DNA from 2 places in the Paenibacillus sp. FJAT-27812 genome. Region 1 is predicted to be linked to the other one. Evidence: a T-box and tRNA genes for the amino acid it is inferred to sense, from the RefSeq annotation. Region 1 holds a T-box; the other holds one or more tRNA genes.
The links. The T-box of region 1 lies ahead of leuS (leucine--tRNA ligase). A T-box ahead of a tRNA ligase gene usually reads a tRNA of that ligase, here a tRNA-Leu.
Positions count from the first base shown of each region.

Region 2: it encodes a tRNA-Leu, which carries the amino acid that the T-box ahead of leuS (leucine--tRNA ligase) is inferred to sense. The anticodon was not compared.

Region 1 is NZ_LIGH01000001.1:6,635,498-6,640,268, forward strand. Features, by position in the region: gene leuS (leucine--tRNA ligase) at 1-2,033, opposite strand, end outside; T-box leader at 2,116-2,364, opposite strand; gene ADU23_RS28490 (HAMP domain-containing sensor histidine kinase) at 2,468-3,352, opposite strand; gene ADU23_RS28495 (response regulator transcription factor) at 3,564-4,250, opposite strand; gene ADU23_RS34110 (hypothetical protein) at 4,525-4,731, opposite strand; gene ADU23_RS28505 (DedA family protein) at 4,741-4,771, opposite strand, start outside.
Region 2 is NZ_LIGH01000001.1:4,904,145-4,908,915, forward strand. Features, by position in the region: gene ADU23_RS20350 (hypothetical protein) at 1-360, opposite strand, end outside; gene ADU23_RS20355 (xanthine phosphoribosyltransferase) at 628-1,197, shown strand; gene ADU23_RS20360 (hypothetical protein) at 1,280-1,600, shown strand; gene ADU23_RS20365 (hypothetical protein) at 1,731-1,955, shown strand; gene ADU23_RS20370 (hypothetical protein) at 2,179-2,382, shown strand; tRNA gene ADU23_RS20375 (tRNA-Leu) at 2,595-2,678, opposite strand; gene ADU23_RS20380 (xanthine phosphoribosyltransferase) at 2,761-3,363, shown strand; gene ADU23_RS20385 (Rrf2 family transcriptional regulator) at 3,466-3,888, shown strand; gene ADU23_RS20390 (divergent polysaccharide deacetylase family protein) at 4,056-4,771, shown strand, end outside.

The DNA.
Region 1 (4,771 bases):
GCTTCATAGTCCTCTGTAATTTTCTTAATGGAACGGTGCCATGTGCGCTTGAAAGCATCGCTTGTATCGCCATCTCCGATTTTCGCGTTCAGGCTGCCGTCCTCGTTTACGAACAAACGCCATACGCGGCTAAGGAAACGGTACGTGCCTTCCACGCCATTTGTGTTCCAAGGCTTAGTCGCTTCAAGCGGCCCCATGAACATTTCGTACATGCGGAGCGTATCTGCACCGAACTCATTTACGATATCGTCCGGGTTAATGACGTTGCCGCGTGATTTGGACATTTTCTCGTTGTTATTGCCAAGGATCATCCCTTGGTTAACAAGCTTGTGGAAAGGCTCTTTCGTATCCACAACCCCGATATCATAAAGCACCTTATGCCAGAAGCGAGCGTAAAGCAAATGAAGCACCGCGTGCTCGGCTCCGCCGATATAAAGGTCAACCGGAAGCCATTCCTTTTGTTTCTCTGGCGAGCATAGCTGCTTGTCGTTTTTCGGATCGATGAAACGCAGGTAGTACCAGCAGCTTCCTGCCCATTGCGGCATCGTATTCGTCTCGCGGCGAGCTTTCATGCCCGTCTCGGGATCAATCGTGTTTACCCATTCCGTAACGCTCGCAAGCGGAGACTCGCCTGTGCCTGAAGGCGTAATCGCGTCAACATCAGGCAGCAAGAGCGGCAGCTGATCCTCAGGAACGGTTTTCATCGTGCCGTCCTCCAAGTGAATAATTGGAATCGGCTCACCCCAGTAGCGCTGGCGGCTGAACAGCCAATCGCGCAAACGGTAAGTGATTTTGCCTTTGCCTTTGCCCGTTGCATCCAAATGCTCGATCATTTTGGCAATTGCGTCCAAGTTAGTCAGGCCGTTTAAGAAGTCGGAATTCACATGCGGTCCGTCGCCCGCATAAGCTTCCTTCGTAATATCTCCGCCCTGAACAACCTCAACGATCGGAAGGTCGAATTGCTTTGCGAACTCCCAGTCGCGTGAATCATGGCCCGGTACGGCCATAATAGCGCCCGTGCCGTAACCGGCAAGCACATAATCCGCAATCCAGATTGGCGTTTTAACGCCATTCACGGGGTTGATAGCATATGCGCCCGTGAACACACCGGATTTGTCTTTTGCTAGGTCCGTGCGCTCCAGGTCACTCTTGCGCGCTGCAGCTTCTTGGTAAGCTTCTACAGCCGTTTTTTGCTCCGAGGTTACGATTTGCGCAACAAGCTCATGCTCAGGCGCCAATACGCAATATGTCGCGCCGAACAACGTATCGGGACGAGTCGTAAATACGACCAATGCCGAATCGTGGCCGTCGATCTCGAACGTAACTTCAGCGCCCTTCGATTTGCCGATCCAGTTGCGCTGCATGTCTTTGATGCTCTCCGACCAGTCGAGCTCTTCCAAATCATCAAGCAAACGATCCGCATATTCGGTAATTTTCAAAATCCATTGGCGCATCGGTTTACGCACAACCGGATGGTTGCCGCGCTCGCTGAGTCCATTGATGACTTCTTCGTTCGCAAGAACTGTTCCAAGCGCCTCGCACCAGTTAACCGAAACCTCGGCAACGTATGCAAGTCCTCTATTGTACAATTGGATAAAGATCCATTGCGTCCATTTGTAATATTCCGGATCTGTCGTGCTGATCTCGCGGTCCCAGTCATAGGAGAAACCAAGCGATTTAATTTGACGGCGGAAATTATCGATATTTTTGAATGTAATATCGCGTGGATGCTGGCCAGTATCAAGCGCATGCTGCTCCGCCGGCAAACCAAATGCATCCCAGCCCATCGGATGAAGCACGTTGTAGCCCTTCATTCTTTTGTAACGGGATACGATGTCCGTAGCTGTATAACCTTCCGGATGGCCTACATGAAGGCCCGCGCCGGATGGATACGGGAACATATCAAGCGCGTAGAACTTCGGTTTGTCCGCGTCTTCTGTTGTTTGAAACGTTTTGTTCTGATCCCAGAATTGCTGCCACTTAGGCTCGACAACAAGCGGGTTGTAGCCGTGGAATTGCTGTTCTTGACTCATTTGCTTAAATCCTCCTAAAAAATATGTGCTGTAAGTATGCATCTTCAAAAAAACATAAAKCCTCCCGCCCCTAGCGATTATCGCTAGGGACGAGAGGTTGTTCTCCCGTGGTACCACCCTAGTTAGCGGCAGGCATGCTTTGCCTATCGCTCACTTGTCGCCTTTATCGCAGGCCAAACGGTGCTTTTCACAATCGATGCACGGCATCGACCTTTTATTCGCACAGCTCCAAGGCGAGCTTCACTCCGCAGCAGGTCCGGCTTGCACCTTCAAAAACGCCGGCTCTCTAGGCCTTGCCTACGAAATTACTGTTCCTCTTCAACGCTCCATATGCATAAAATGGTTAGTTTCGATTATAAAGATCGAGCGTTACCGTGTCAAGAGATCGCTTTGTCACTCCCGCGTTCAACCGGTAAAGTTCTATTCGCTCCAGCTCAATTCTTTCTTATAGTAAGCAGGGGAAGTTCTAACGTGAATGCATAATGACCATTATCATATGCAAGTGTAAGGCAACCGTCTTGGTGTTCTGCAAGTTGTCTTGCAATCGCGAGGCCTAAGCCGGCACCTACTTGAAGATGTTTGTTATGCTCCATATTTTCCGTCTTGTAAAAGCGATCGAAGAGTTTGGCCTCCTGTTCTTTCGTAATATGTTCTCCCTCATTTGCTACGGTTAAGTAAACTGATGTCTCATTCGAGGTTAAGTGGATATCGATGACTTTAGGAGTCGTTGAATATTTAAGAGCGTTCATCAGCAGATTATCTAAGATCCTAGCCACTTGTTCAGGGTCAATATTGACGGCTGCCTTTTGAATACTTATCTCTGGCCTAACAACTACATGATGCTCTTCGGCAATTGGCACAAACTCAAACAGCACTTGCTCCAAAAGCTCGCGCATATCCGCATGTTGCTTCGTCAAACTCATATCTCCAGAAGACAAACGCGTATAAATGAATAGGTCATCAATAAGCATTTTCAACTGCTGTGCTTTGCTATAAGCATTGTTTACGAACCGATCATATTCGTTCTCGTCTAAGAAGGATCTATTACGAAGTAAATCCAAATAGCCAATCATACTCGTTAGTGGAGTTCTAAGATCATGAGAAACGCCTGTAATGAGATTCATTTTAGAATCTTCAGCCTCATTTTCTTTCATTTTTTGGGATGCGAGCTGCTCAGCCATTTTGTTCATGTTTTTGGCTAATATGCCCAATTCGTCCTCGCGACGAACAGGAACCCTATACTCAAAATTACCATGTGAAATAAACCCTAACCCTTCCGAAAGAACCGAAAAGTATTTAATAATTCGCTTCGTTAACATGTAGAATGATAAGAGAAAGATCAATATGAAAACCGCGAGCGATACAACGATTAGAAGCGGAATATACTCAAGCTTTCCTTTTGATGAGATCGAATCGATCAATTGCCCAATCAAACCCACAATATACAAACTAAGAATGTAGGAGATCACTATGGTCAGGAGCGTTGCCCCGAGAAAGGAATATCTAACGCTATGTCTGATTTTGAAACGTTTATTTATCCATTTTATAACCAACACCCCACACCGTCTTGATGTACTCTGGCTTTCTGGGATTGAGTTCAAGCTTCTCCCTCAGATTTCGTATATGAACCATGACAGTATTGTCTGAATAGCCCACACGCTCTTTCCATACGGATTCATAGATAGTATCAGCACTAAATACTTGTCCTGGATTAGCCGCAAGCAGATTTAGAATTAAAAACTCAAGCGGTGTCAGCATGACCTCTTGTCCTCGGATCGATACAAAGTGCTTTGCAATATCAATAACGAGCTCTCCAATGGTTATTTGATTGAGTGGAACTTCCTTCCCTGCGATTATCTTTTGTCTTCTTAGCTGCGCTTTCACTCTTGCGATTAATTCCATGGGATTAAATGGCTTCGTTACATAATCGTCCGCTCCTGTCGATAACCCCATGATCTTATCAATATCTCCTTCCTTCGCAGAGAGCATAATGATTGGGACAGCATATCGTTCCCGAATGTGAATGCATGCTTTAATACCGTCCATTCGTGGCATCATTACATCTAAAATGACTAAATCCAATTCCCGTTGCGAAAGCACATCGAGTGCTTCCGCTCCATCCTTAGCTTCAATAACAGAGTATCCTTCATTGCGTAAGTAAACATGGATAACGTCTCTTATTTCCGAATCATCATCTACGACTAAAATTACACCCAATTCAATCTCTCCCTAGATTATTTTTTCAATTTTCCGGTTTCTTACAAACATAAACAAACGCGGGAGGGATGTTCAAGGGGACCAAAGAAATACTTTCAATCTCAAAATGCTCTGAAAGCAATTTTTTCATCTGCAATGAATACTGAAAAGCAATTAATTTACCACCTGGTTTCAGCGCTTCTTTGCACTGCGAAATCAGTTGGTTAATGCATTACTTTCCCTAATAAAATGGGGAAAATCCCGTTGAAGAGTTTGACCCATCTCTTCATCTCTCTCAACCACCATACTTTATCTTATTTGCAATTACGCGTGTAATTCCACCGGTACCTGAACCGATTTCGACGATGTTTTCAGCTTGCTCCCACATTGCCGATGCGACCATGCGATTCGCCAAAAAACGTGAGCTCGGAATGACGCTTCCAACATTTCTAGGATTAAGAATGAATTTTTTAAAAAAAAGCAGTAAATGATTCTTTATCATTTTAACACCTCATTGAAATATTTGGACTAATTGATTGCCA
Region 2 (4,771 bases), 1.7 Mb from region 1:
CGCTATGCCATTGAGCTTTGGTTCCTCGGCGTTCCAAGCTGCGTCCTCGCTCGCGGTTTTGACCGTTGCTTTCGTATCTTCTTTCTTGCGTACCGTTGATGTCTTAGCGCTCGTATTGCTAGTCGTATCGGCAAAGTTGGAGTGCGGCTCATCCGTTTGAAGGTCATTGTCAACCTGTTCGGAATACGTTTTCTGCGGGCTGTTTGGCTCATCGTCCTCTTCGGCTTGAATCGGTGTTGTGTTGCCCGTATAATCGGGTGGAGCTGTCACTGCACTCTGGCAGCCAGCGAGCAGAAGGACAAGCGCTGAGGTAGCCGCAAGCATCGCTGCTTTGGTCGTTTCTTTTTTCTTACGAAGCATGTTCTGCACTCCTTTCGTTATATAACAATAATCGGCAACTATATGGATAAATGTTTGAAAAAAGTCTAGTTTAACAAGCGGATAATCGCTACCAGTTTAGACGTGAAATGGTGGGAAAAGTTGCACTTTTTTACCGTAGATTAGAAATTATTCCTTAGATATACTTGGATGATAGGTTGGTTTCAAGCTAACCCCTTCAAGAGGGTTGCACTTTTTGCCTGACCTATGGTACGTTAACGAAAAGGATTTTGGTGGAGGTAATGAAAGATGGAAAGCTTAAAACAACGCATTTTAGCAGAATCGTCCGTATTGTCGAGTAACGTGCTGCGGATGGATGCTTTGATCAACCACCAGGTCGACCCTGCATTGACGATGGAAATGGGACAAGAATTCGCAAGGCGCTTCGCAGAAGAGCATATTACGAAAGTCATTACGGTCGAATCCTCAGGCATTCCCGCTGCTTATGCAACGGCGTATACGCTTGGAGTGCCGCTCGTATTCGCTCGGCGCAAGAAGACGTTGATCGCAGACCCAGACGCATATTTGGAAAGAGTACCTTCCTTTACAAAGGGAATGGTTACCGATATTATGGTGTCAAAACAGTTTCTAACCGCAGAAGACCGGGTACTGTTTATTGATGACATTATTGCAAATGGCGATGCTGCACGCGGACTCATTAAAATTATCCAGCGTTCGGGCGCAACCTTAATCGGTCTTGGCGTAGTCGTCGAGAAGTCATTCCAAGCCGGCGGGAGAACTTTAAGGGAACAAGGCATTCGAGTGGAGCCGCTCGTCCGTATTTCATCGCTAGATAACGGTGAAATTACATTTGAGTAAGATGTTCCAGTACAAATGCCCTTTTCCGAGTCGGCATTATCGCTTATAATGATACAGAAGTGATCGAGGGGAGGCACAAGTTATGGGGGAAATGTCTGCAGAGTTTATGTATGCGAAGCTTAGCGACGCGAAAGTCCACTTTGAGCGTGCACTAGATTGCAAACATACGGAATTTGATGATTTGTATCCTTATATGATTGAGCATCCGCAGTTTTTCTGGTACAAACGCTATGTGGCGTGGTCGGAGCTGCTAACGATTGTGAAGCTGTGTGACGAATTATCCATTGAATGGCGGGATCAATTCACTGACCGCCAGAGCGAATATATCGGCAAGCGTGTAATGTCTTCACGCGTGCTGGATGAGTGGTACGAAACCAATGATGCAAAAGAGCATGCAGGTTAATTGAAAGAACAGTAGATGGAGTGAATCATTTTTTTTATAAGTTGAATGGAGCCTCAATGTGATGCGCGAGCATGCATTGAGGTTTTTCAATACAGACTTGGCACCATTTTAGGATCGGGAGGGAAAAGCAGTGGTAAGCGAAGAACAATTGGACCAATTCCGCGTTAGCGGCGTGACAGTGAGAGTCGTGCGGGACGCGATGGAAGCAAATGATGTGCACGGCATTGTAGTGGCATGGGACGAGTCCTCCGTTGTGATTCGACGTCCTAGTCGCCGAGTGGTGAAGCTGAGCCGGATTTATAGCTACGCGCCGGCATCGGAGGAACGGGCAACGCCTTTTGAGGATGCTACATAAAAAGAGATTGATGTTTTGGGGCCATTCGATTTTAGGATGGTCTTTTTTTTGTTCAGCTATAATGACTATTATTTTTCTTCAACTTCCATCGTTCGACATATATAATCTAAGTATGATCCTTGTAAACGCGGATAACTAAAGGTGGAAGCAACCTATATGGTTGTGGTTATAGAAGCCAGGTATGCGGTCTACATAAGTAACGAATGAGGGGGAGCTTATTCTAATGCGATATGAAATTAAACAGAATATGATTGAACGAAATTGGGATATCGTAGCTGGCCGGAAAGAGATTTTAAAAGGAATGGCTGATCAGAAATTTGCCGAGAAGGTAGCTGAAGAATTAAATAAAGCTTACGAGCAAGGCAGTGCTGACAGAGAGAATATAGATAAGAAGATAGATGATGTGATAAAAAATATTTTTTTCTAAGCGTTGATGTATGAAGGGATGAGATGATAGGACGGGTGCGGCTAATTAAGCGGCGCCCTCAATAAAAAAGTGAATATGCAAGCAACAAAAAACACTCGCTATTATGATTTGCATATCATAATAAGGAGTAGTTTGAATTTACAATATAAAGTCAATCATTGACCATTGGATTATACATCGTCTAAAATAGTTTATAATGCTTTTTTTTAGGATGCGGTCGAGAGGACTCGAACCTCCACGGCTGTTACACCACTAGAACCTGAATCTAGCGCGTCTGCCAATTCCGCCACGACCGCATATTTTGTTTCAACAGAAAATATCGTAGCATGAATAAGGTGGAATTGTCAACAATATTTTATAAAAATGGGGGGAAATGCAGTGAAGCAATTAGAGCAAAAAATTTTGGAGGAAGGAATCGTCCTAAGCGGAAATGTACTGAAGGTGGACTCCTTTCTCAATCATCAGGTTGATCCGCAGCTTATGCTCGGCATTGGTCAAACCTTTGCTTCATTATTTGAAGCACAAGGCGTTACAAAGGTGCTCACGCTGGAATCCTCAGGCATTGCGCCGGCTGTGATGGCTGCGCTGACGATGAATGTGCCGCTGCTGTTCGCACGCAAACGCAAGTCGCTGACGCTTAAAGACGATCTTTATACCGAGAAGATATACTCATTCACGAAGCAAGAGGAGAGCGAGGTAACGGTGTCGCGCAAATTTATGGCTGCGGAGGACCGCGTGCTCATTATTGATGATTTTCTTGCTAACGGTGATGCGGCGCTTGGACTAGCACGGATCGTTGAGCAGGCAGGCGGAACGGTTGCGGGAATTGGCATCGTTATAGAGAAAGCATTCCAGCCCGGACGCGAGAAGTTGATTGAGATGGGCTATCGCGTGCATTCCTTGGCACGCGTCGCTTCCTTGGAGGACGGGAAAGTTACATTCGCTGCTGAGCCCGCTGCGCAAACCGCGTCAAAAGATTGACAATTTTAACACCGTGTAACTATAATGCTTACATGGCAACTGGCTTAAGCGGCAATTTTTGCAGGCTGCAATATTAATTATTTTTGACGGGCGGTGAGTGCGTTGACTAGCAATCGATTTGCGGTAGCGGTTCATATTTTGACGTTATTGGAGACGAACAAAGCAGCAAGGCTGACTTCGGATTATATTGCTGGCAGCGTAAATACGAACCCTGTCGTCATCCGCAGAATTATGGGATTACTAAATAAAGCTGGTCTCGTCACAACGAGCGCTGGCGTAGCCGGAGCTGTTCTGAATAGAGCGGCGGCCGAAATAACGCTCCTCGACATATACAATGCCGTCCATAACAATGGGCAGGATGAATTGTTTGCTATCCACGAGAAGCCGAATCCGGCATGCTCGGTTGGCCGCAATATCCAGTCATCGCTGGAGATTGCATTTAACGAGGCGCAGAAAGCGATGGAGGATAAGCTGGCAGACATTACGCTTGCTGCCATTACGGAAGATGTCGCAAGCAAAATATAATTTTGCAAGAGAGGCCTGATTTGGGCCTCTTTTTTTTGCCTCTCGACATCTTTCATTCGATGATATTGTCCTGATGGACGATTGTTTCCTAATAAGTTTCTTGTTTTTCGTATATTTTCCAGTCCCTTCACAAACAATGATAATAAAAGAGTGAAGGGTGTGCAGCAATGGGCAGACAGCAAGAGTGGGCTAACGGCCGCAACGAGAAAAATGGATTTGGAAAGAAGGAACGCTTCCTCATTAAGACAGCTGTTGCTGCTATATGTATAAGCAGCTTAACCCTAGCAGGAAGCGCTGCCGGGTATGAACGAATATTCGACCAGCCTTCACCTGGGAGCATAGCTGCTGCTGCCGAGAAGCAAGAGCCTCGGACCGTTGCCATCGTGATCGACGACTTCGGCAATGGGATGAACGGAACGGCGGAAATGATGAAGCTTCCGGTTAAAATTACCGCCGCTATTATGCCCTTCATGCCGACGACAAAGCAGGATGCAGAGGAAGCGCATAGGCTCGGGCATGATGTGATCGTTCATATGCCGATGGAACCGAATAAAGGGCTCAAAAAATGGCTGGGTCCCGGCGCATTGACGACGGATTTGAGCGATGCGGAGGTTCGCAAGCGCGTAGAAGAAGCCATTGACAATGTGCCGCATGCGATCGGGATGAATAATCATATGGGCTCGAAGGTGACGGCAGACGAGAGAATGATGCGAATCGTGCTTGGCGTATGCAAGGAACGGGGCTTGTTTTTTCTAGACAGCCGGACAACCTTTAAGACGGTCGTGCCAAAAATTGCGGCAGAGCTTGGCGTACCGCTCGTTTCCAATGATGTGTTTCTTGATGATGTCTATACGGTCCAGCATATTTCAAAGCAAATTGGCGT